Regions from separate parts of the Alteromonas sp. K632G genome, predicted to be linked through region 1. Evidence: predicted binding sites of a transcription regulator. Region 1 holds the regulator's gene; each other region holds the start of a gene.
What was found. The regulator LexA, encoded in region 1, represses DNA repair genes until DNA is damaged. The targets are predictions, from matches to a motif close to TACTGTATNNNNATACAGTA.

Region 1 (3,289 bases):
CACAGCCGCAATGTCTTTTAGGCTTAACATTTTTCCGAACGCCTGCATCGCCGTGCCGGTTTTACCGTTCAACACAATATCGATATGTGCAGTTTGGTCTTCAAGCACCATTTCACTGCCCTTAAGCGCAGGAAATACACCGGGCAACCCTTCCCCATTAGGCATATGGCAAGCTGCACAGGTGGCGTTATAAACTCGCTTACCTTCCTTCATTAGTTCATCCATCGACATATTCATCGACAGTAAACGTTGTTCTTCTTCTTTCGCTTGGCGAGCGGCTTCTTCTTGCTCGTTCATCCACGCATCAAATTCGGCAGGTTCTTTTGCGATAACCACTACCGGCATAAAGCCATGATCTTTTCCGCAAAGCTCGGCGCACTGCCCGCGATAAATACCAGGCTCGTTCACCTTTGCCCAAGACTCATTAATAAACCCTGGATTAGCATCTTTTTTCACCGCAAAATCTGGAACCCACCAAGAGTGAATAACGTCATCTGAGGTAATAAGAAAGCGCACTTTTTGCCCTGTGGGGATCACCAGTGGACGGTCGACCTCAAGCAAATAATTCGTGCCTTTCTCGAATTTGTTTTCAATTTGTTCTCGCTGAGTCGCCATTAACGAATAGAACTCAACATCTCTGTCCATGTATCGGTAATGCCATTTCCACTGAGAACCTGTAACGACAACAGTAAGATCGGGCTCACTGGTATCTTCCATCGCAATAAGGGTTTTAGCGGCGGGAATAGCCATAAGAATAAGAATGATGAAAGGTACTACTGTCCACGCAATTTCAACTTTTACATTTTCATGGAAGTGAGCAGGCTTCGCTCCTCTGGATTTACGGTGTAAGTACATTGAGGTAAACATAACCCCAAAAACCACAACGGCAATGGCGATACAGATAAAGAACATCAACATATGAAGGTCGTACACTTGACCACTTATGTCGGTTGCGCCTCGACGTAAATTCATGGTTGAGCCTTCACCTGTTGCTACATCCGCAAACAGCAGTGGTGAGGTAAGCAAAAGTGGCAGCCCGTAAAGCCACTTTGTCGCTTGTGTCGCCGCTCGTGTCGTTACTCGTTTCACTCAACACCTCCGTTATAACAGAAGCATTACCGCAATAAATGCGCTGCGCTTCTGGCAACTGATACCCGAAATCCAACTTTTAACTTAATTGCCCAGCTTTAGTTGTAAAACAAAGTTGCAGCTATTGTTATTATTTTGTTAAATACAGTATAAGAATTGCTCAATAAAACGCACAAGTCTAGTCTTTTCTAAGAAAAAACAATTCCAGCGTTTAATTTTTAATCAAAAGTTGTAAGTAAGAGAAATGAATCACGCCACAGCGTATGGGCGTTATAAGGATAATTAATGTGGCCGTTTGAAACGCTCATTTTGAACGAAATCGACGAATATAAAGTGTAATAAGTTTCTTATAATCAAAAGGTAGTTACGTAATATTGAATGCTTTTCAAACAGAATAGATAACAGACATAGCGGTAGTTAGTACTATAAAAGATGACATAAATAGAAGATAAAATGTAGGAGCCGAATCAACTGGCCTCTAAGGTATTTCTGAGGCTTAAACAAGATTATTGTGCAAGCAAGGTATGGTAAACATACAAAAAAGCGGCCTATAAGCCGCTTTCTTTACTAAATAGCTAAAAAGTTACATCCAATCGGCATTTCGAATAACACCAACGGCAATACCTTCAATAGAAAAAGGCTCTGAAGCTAAGTCGACCTTAATAGGAGAAAATTCATCATTTTCAGCATGAAGTAGCACTTCACGGCCACGCTTTTCAAGGCGTTTAACGGTAACGTCTTCATCGACACGTGCCACTACCACCTGCCCATTATGGACATCCGTAGTGCGGTGCACGGCTAACAAGTCACCATCAAGTATACCTATGTCTTTCATACTCATACCGCTTACACGAAGCAAGAAGTCGGCGTGAGGCTGAAATAGGGCAGGGTCGACCTTATAATGAGATTCTATATGCTCTTGCGCTAGAATAGGTTCGCCCGCAGCCACTCGGCCAATAAGAGGTAGCCCTTCTTCTTCAGGAGCTTCATCTTCAAGTGGGATATTCAATTTAATACCACGGGAAGTACCTGGAAGAATCTCGATGACACCTTTTCGGGCCAACGCTTTTAAATGTTCTTCAGCGGCATTCGCAGAGCGAAAACCTAAATGACGGGCAATTTCTGCACGGGTAGGCGGCATGCCAGTTTCGAGCATGGTTGTTTTTATCAGCTCGAGAACTTCTGTTTGTCTTGCTGTGAGTGGGCGCATAAAAGACCTGTCTGTCTATACAGTTCCTGTAAGTATATACACCTAAAAGGAAATGACAAGCACAAAGCTTTGCAAAGCATGTTTTTTATACTGACCTAACCACAACGCAAAAAGCGGCCATGAAGGCCGCTTTGTATATCACTACTATTTAGCGTGACTAAAACTTATATTGCAAACTCAAACGCGCATTAAGCGGCTCGCCGGTGGCAATATTGTTGTCGTTATGTGCTGACGGAAAATAATCTTCGTCGAATAGGTTTTCCACGTTTAGCTGAATTTTAACGTCTTCGCTATAGTCGTAATAAAGTGCAGCGTCTACGCGAACAAAGTCAGGTAGCTCAACCGTATTATTTAATGAAGCATACTGCTCAGATTGATAAATCACGCCTAATGCAACACGCCATTCATCATTTACTTCATACTGATTCCATAACGTCAGCATATGTTCTGGTAGCTGCGCTAAGTCGCGGTTCGCCAATGTGCCATCTACAATTCGACCCATTTCTTCGCCATCAAGGTTGCTGTAACCAGCATTGATTACCCAACGTTCTGAAAGTTTACCCACCACCTGCACTTCAAAACCTTTGGTTTCGGTACCGGTCAAAATAGACGCTTCCGGGTTGTTAGGATCTTGCGCTGTGCCGTTTTCACGTTCAACTTCAAATGCCGCTGCTGTCACGCTAAGCGAGTCAGATAAATTCCACTTCACGCCAATTTCTTTATTTTCAAACTCTTCAGCTTCTAGCGCTTGGCTTGTCAGCGACAGTGAAAGGAATTGATCACCTGAACGAGGTAAAAACGATTTGCTGTAACTTGCGTAAATCGATACTGATTCCGCTGGCTTGTAAATTAAGCCTGCACGCGGAGACACTTGTGAATCAGAACTTGATAGAAAACCGTTGTTGCCATCATCTGCACCGTCAGCCACTTCAATACTATCTACGACATCGATATCGAAGTTGTCGTAGCGAAGACCCGCTACCACGATCC
Region 2 (3,289 bases), on a different contig from region 1:
AAAGTCCATCACTGTTGAGGTGGCCATAATATCTAAGCCTGTAGTAGGCTCATCAAGCACAACTAAGGAAGGTTCATGAATAACAGCGCGGGCAATGGCTGTTTTTTGTTTCATACCAGATGAGAAGTTTTCTGCCCGTCTGTCTAAAAAGCTCTGCATGTCGAGTAAGTCAGCCATTTCTTCAATACGTGCAGAAATTATCGCTTTAGTAATGCCGTGTAATTCGCCAAAATAAGCAATATTTTCTCGCCCAGTCAGCCTGCCATATAAACCAGTTGAGCTAGACAGAAAACCTATTTTTTTACGCGCAATTATTGGGTTGGCTAGCACGTCTTCACCATCAATTACCACGGTGCCGCTATCTGGCTTAAGTGCGGTTGAAAGCATGCGTAATGTAGTGGTTTTTCCTGCTCCGTTAGGGCCAAGCAAACCAAGCACTTCTCCTTGACCACATGAAAACGATACATCTTTCACTGATTGAAAGTAGCGCCCTTTTAATCGTGGATCCTTTTTCTCTTGCTCACTTAGCTTTTTGGGGTTCTCCACCTCAAAGCGTTTAGCAAGACTAGATATATCAATCATTATCCCTTCCCTTTTTTTATTATTTAAATCGAATGCTTACAGTACTAGTCTTTGCCTTTCTATTTTTATTACAGCTTTACTGTTTTTTTATTTTAATTCAATCCAAGATATAGAATTAAAGTGTTAAAAAGTATGTTTTTTGAACACAAAAAAGCCCACCATTTGGTGGGCTTTTAAATAACACAAATGCGCTATTTTATAGTCAGTTTAGTAGCTACTGCTGATCATCTTCTGCAGCAGGTGCTTCTTCTACTTTCACTGTCTTAGGTAAAAGTAGCTCAGCGCGAATTTGTTTTTCAATCTCATCGGCAATAGCTGGGTTTTCTTTTAGGAACTTCATTACGTTCGCTTTACCCTGACCGATACGATCACCTTTGTAGCTGTACCAAGCACCGGCCTTATCAACCAATTTCTGCTTAACACCTAAGTCGATAAGCTCAGCTTCTTTACTTATACCTTCGCCGTAGCGAATCATGAATTCAGCTTGCTTAAATGGCGGTGCTACTTTGTTTTTCACTACTTTAACGCGAGTTTCGTTACCTACTACCTCATCGCCTTCTTTGACCGCACCGATACGGCGGATATCTAAACGTACTGAAGAGTAGAACTTAAGTGCGTTACCACCGGTTGTTGTTTCTGGGCTACCGAACATTACACCAATTTTCATACGAATTTGGTTAATGAAGATACACAAGGTATTTGAACGCTTGATATTACCGGTAAGTTTACGCAATGCTTGCGACATTAATCGCGCTTGCAAACCAACGTGTGAGTCACCCATGTCGCCTTCAATTTCCGCTTTTGGCGTAAGGGCAGCAACCGAGTCAACAATAACGACATCAACACCGCCAGAACGAACCAGCATGTCACAAATTTCAAGCGCTTGTTCACCCGTATCAGGCTGAGAAACTAAAAGCTCATCGATGTTTACACCTAGCTTCGACGCGTAAATTGGATCAAGTGCGTGCTCAGCATCTACGAAGGCACAGGTTTTACCATTCTTTTGAGCCTCTGCAATTACCTGCAAGGTAAGTGTCGTTTTACCCGAGGCTTCAGGTCCGTAAATTTCTACCACACGACCACATGGCAAACCGCCTATGCCCAAAGCGATATCAATGGTGAGTGAACCAGTAGAGATAGCCTCAATGTCCATCGCTTGGTTGTCGCCTAAACGCATAATAGCGCCTTTACCGAACTGCTTTTCAATTTGCCCAAGTGCGGCACTTAAAGCTTTAGATCTATTACTGTCCACGTCAATATCCTCTAGGATTAGCGGTTAAATTCTTTAGTTGGTGATGTCTTTGTTGAAGCTGCCTTTGCTATTTATACTAGCTATCTTTACTAACAGTATTATTCATCTATACAGCTAGCATTCATTGCATCAACATTTGCTTACCGACACCTTACCAAGTGTTGCGTGCATTCTATACTGTACAAGCATACAGTTTCAACCTGAGTTTTCATTTTATTTTGCTTAATGGGTTCTTATTGGCAGCATCTTAGATGACCGTCTGTTCAATCAGCCAACATCGCCAATAGATGGGTAATCGCAAATTCTATTGCATGCAGACGAACAGTCTCTCGGTCTCCAGCAAAAACCTGCTTAATCGTTTCTGACTTAGCACCACAGATAAACCCAAACCAAACAGTACCCACAGGCTTTTCTTCGCTGCCGCCACCTGGGCCTGCAATACCGCTTACGGTTACCACGACATTCGCGTCGCTCTTGTGCTTAACGCCCGCCGCCATCTCTTCAACGGTCTGCATTGACACCGCGCCATGTGCATTTAGAGTTTCTGGCTTTACAGCTAATTCACGTATTTTTGCGTCGTTTGAATACGTCACCCAACTTTGATTAAACCAATCCGAACTCCCAGCAATACTGGTAAAGGCGAACGCAACGCCGCCCCCGGTGCAAGACTCTGCGCTTGAAACCGTCCAGCCTTTACGGCGAAGCGCATTACCCAGCGCCGTCACCATCTCTGTTATATTGTCAGATACCATGAATGTCCTTTATCGCTATCAGCGCTATTATCAGCTTCGGCCGTTAAAGCATTAATTTGAAGCATTAGGCTGTGCCGATGTACTTATTGGTGAGAGCTATCATTTAACTAATGAGTTCAGGAAATGGTTGAAAATTCCATACTCGTATCAATAATACACAGCAAATACGAAAAGTGATTATTTTAGCACTCCTGCTCTTTTAATCACTCTTCTGTTAATAATTCTTCTGTTAATATAACAAATTGAGTTATCGCAAGTAGCAGCAATAAAAAGCACGAGGCATTTTTTGGAATCACACACTCCTATGATGCGCCAGTATTTAACGATAAAGGCGCAGCACCCTAACATTCTTATGTTTTACCGTATGGGCGACTTTTACGAGTTGTTTTTCGATGATGCCAAGAAAGCCGCAGAACTGCTTGATATATCGTTAACCGCACGGGGCAAATCTGGTGGCGATCCTATTCCTATGGCTGGCGTTCCTTACCACGCGGTTGAAAGCTATTTAGCCCGGTTGGTGAAAATGGGCGAGTCAGTGGCGATTTGCGAACAAGTTGGCGATCCAGCTACAAGTAAAGGTCCTGTCGAACGCCAAGTCCAGCGTATTGTTACCCCAGGTACGGTTACCGATGAAGCCTTATTAGAAGAACGCCGCGATAATGTACTAGCGGCAGTTTGCGGCCACAGTATGCATTACGGCGTG
Region 3 (3,289 bases), on a different contig from region 1:
TCTAAAACTAGCTTTTCAGTATCCCAATGAGCAGCCCGATAAGGCGTCAATATAGACCACCGCATATTCTTAAAGCGAGTTTGGAAGAAGTCGAGTTTAATCTCTAAGCTAAAATGTTCTGGTTCATACCAAGCGATAAAGTGCTCTTGTCCGTCAAGCGTAACTTCTCGAAATCTCAAAAAAGCACTTATTTTATATGCATCGCGCTTTACCGCTTTGGCTAACGTAGTAAGTTGCAGTATATCTTGGTCAGTCTTTAACTGAATAAGGTTTTTGTTCTCGAAAATAACGCGCCATAACACCCGATAACACAATGCGAATCGGCTCGCATCTTGATGACACAGTGCATATTTAAAAAGTATTAAGACTGACTTGGGAATAGTGTGTTGCGTTTTTGGCTTACTGGCTGCTATGTCTTGTTCCCCATCGCCAAACAGGTCGTCTTGTATCGACTCTGAATTTTGCCAGATAATATTTTCAGGGGGGATAGCTTGCGCCAAACATTCTCTTGCTGCAATGCGCCACTCATCGTACCCAGGCACCGAAGTGATTGTAATTGTTTTCATCTTGATCTTACTGCTAATCCTACTTCAGTTAGGCGCCGAATAACTCAAACTGCTTCGGCTGTTTGAACTGCAACTCAAAATTATTACTATCGAGTAAGTGAATAGCAGGTGAGTAATCACTTACGCTAATGAAAGGTTTCAGCTTTTGTAATGGCAGACGCAATTTCGTGAGATCCATCCAGCTAAGCTTTGTATAACGACGAATCGCCAGAATTTTTTGTACGGTGCGTGCACCAAGACCTGGCACTCTTAACAACATGAGTTTGTCTGCTTTATTTAAATCAATGGGAAACACATGACGATTGCGCAATGCCCACGCAAGTTTAGGATCGTGGTCCATATCAAGCATGTCATCGTGCACGATTTCGTCAAGCGTAAATCCATAGAAACGCAGTAGCCAATCAGCTTGATAAAGACGATGCTCTCGCACCAAAGGCGCAGGTTTCAAAGGCAAAACTTCTGATGCATCAGGTATTGGCGAGAACGCAGAATAATAAACTCGGCGCAGCTTTTGTTGGCTATAAAGTTGAACACTCGCTCCCAAGATGGTTTTATCATTTGAGCCATCGGCTCCTATAATCATTTGAGTGGACTGCCCGCCAGGGGCAAAACGAGGAGGACGTTTGCCTGTATGCGTTTTATCTACTTTATGCTCAGTAATTTTGTCTTTCAGGGTATTCATCGCGCTATGAATAGCGCCGAGATCTTTTTCGGGCGCGTATTGATTTAATGAAGGCTGGGTAGGCATTTCTACATTAATACTAAGCCTGTCAGCGTATAAACCTGCTTCGGCCTGAAGTTCAGGCGATGCATTGGGAATGGTTTTAAGATGAATATACCCCTTAAATCCGTGATCGATACGTAAGGATTTGGCAATACGCACCATGCTTTCCATTGTAAGGTCTGGCGAACCGACAATGCCTGAACTAAGAAATAAACCTTCGATATAGTTACGCTTATAAAAATTCAGTGTTAGCTCAACCGTTTCCTTGACCGTGAAACGGGCACGTTGAACACTACTCGATACTCTATTGATGCAATAGTGACAATCGTAAATACAGTAGTTTGTCATGAGTATCTTCAGTAAAGAAACACACCGTCCATCAGGAGTAAAACTGTGGCATATACCCATTCCGCCAGTAAGAGAACCAATACCAGTTTTATCAGTTTTACCTGCCTTTCGTTTACCTGCCGAACCGCTTGCACAGGAAGCGTCATACTTGGCTGCATCTGAGAGAATTTCGAGTTTTTGAATCAGTTTGTCATGCATTGCAAATTGTCACTTTCTCTAAGCAAATACACAAAATCAGCGGGTTCGGTAATAAAATACGAAAATAGAAGTGTGTATTTATAGGTGGTTTTTAGATTACAAAGCCGTTATATCATGTATAAATATACAGTACAAATGCATTCTGCTATCACAAAATAAAGGGGTGTAGCGTTGAGCCATTGTGGCCCATCCCCTATGCCTACCATAAAAAAAGGCCACTTAAATTAAGTGGCCTGTAGTGCCTCCAAAGTACGAGGAGGAGGCAACGCTTGGGTAAACGGGAGAGTTAACCGTTACGTTTCAACAAATAGTAAAATACAGGGGTAAGAATTAAGCCGAACACGGTAACCCCTATCATGCCTGAGAATACCGCTACGCCCATGGCTTGACGCATTTCTGCACCCGCACCAGTGGAAAGCACCATAGGTAACACACCCATAATGAAAGCAATCGATGTCATCAGGATGGGGCGAAGACGCAACTTGCTGGCCTCTTTAATGGCTGATAGTGCGTCCATACCCTTGTCTTGTAGTTCTTTGGCAAATTCCACAATCAGAATGGCATTTTTAGTAGCAAGCCCCACCAACACAATTAAGCCAATTTGGGTAAATATGTTGTTGTCGCCGCCATAAATCACCACACCAATTAATGCGCTTAGCAAGGTCATGGGAACAATTAATATAATAGCCAGTGGTAACCGTAAGCTTTCATACTGTGCCGCCAACACTAAGAACACCAACAGTACGACTAACGGGAAAATAAAGGCCGACGCATTACCTGCCAATATTTGCTGATAGGTTAGCTCGGTCCACTCGTAGGTCATGCCTAGCGGAAGCGTTTCATCAAGAATTTGCTCAATCGCGGCTTTGGCTTGATCTGAACTGTAGCCCGGCGCTGGTGAGCCATTTACTTCAGCGGTGACATAGCCGTTGTAATGCATCACCCTGTCTGGCCCTGCACTGTGCTGAATATCTAGGAATGAACCTAGCGGGATCATATCCCCTTTATCGTTTCGCACCTTAAATTGAGTGATGTTTTCAACGTCTTGGCGGTACTGTGCATCGGCCTGAACATTCACCTGATAGGTTCTACCGAACAAGTTGAAATCGTTCACATACACCGAGCCTAAATACGCCTGCATGGTGTCAAACAAGGTGCCAATATTTACCCCTTGGCTAACGGCTTTCTCGCGATCTACATCCACATTTAACTGAGGTACATTAACCGTAAAGCTAGTGAAGTTACCGGTTAATGCAGGGTGCGCCCACGCTTTGCCAATCACCTCTTGAGTTACTTTTTCAAGTTCAGCAAAACCCAAATTTCCTCTGTCTTGAACTTGCAGCCTAAACCCACCAATGGTGCCAAGCCCCATTACCGGTGGTGGCGGGAATATAGCCACATACGCCCCTTTAATAGAACCAAATTGCTGGTTTAATTGCATCGCAATTGCACC

Region 2: recA (recombinase RecA) is a predicted target of LexA. The motif match lies at 2,010-2,029, and genes of this name have one in related genera.
Region 3: J5X92_RS15945 (putative DNA modification/repair radical SAM protein) is a predicted target of LexA. The motif match lies at 1,949-1,968, and genes of this name have one in related genera.

The regions. Positions count from the first base shown of each region.
Region 1 is NZ_JAGGDM010000002.1:199,902-203,190, forward strand. It holds gene coxB (cytochrome c oxidase subunit II) at 1-1,026, opposite strand, end outside; gene lexA (transcriptional repressor LexA) at 1,673-2,299, opposite strand; gene J5X92_RS03615 (TonB-dependent siderophore receptor) at 2,457-3,289, opposite strand, start outside.
Region 2 is NZ_JAGGDM010000001.1:36,436-39,724, reverse strand. It holds gene J5X92_RS00170 (ATP-binding cassette domain-containing protein) at 1-582, opposite strand, end outside; gene recA (recombinase RecA) at 797-1,834, opposite strand; gene J5X92_RS00160 (CinA family protein) at 2,098-2,586, opposite strand; gene mutS (DNA mismatch repair protein MutS) at 2,891-3,289, shown strand, end outside.
Region 3 is NZ_JAGGDM010000017.1:40,000-43,288, forward strand. It holds gene J5X92_RS15940 (TIGR03915 family putative DNA repair protein) at 1-566, opposite strand, end outside; gene J5X92_RS15945 (putative DNA modification/repair radical SAM protein) at 595-1,836, opposite strand; gene J5X92_RS15950 (multidrug efflux RND transporter permease subunit) at 2,123-3,289, opposite strand, start outside.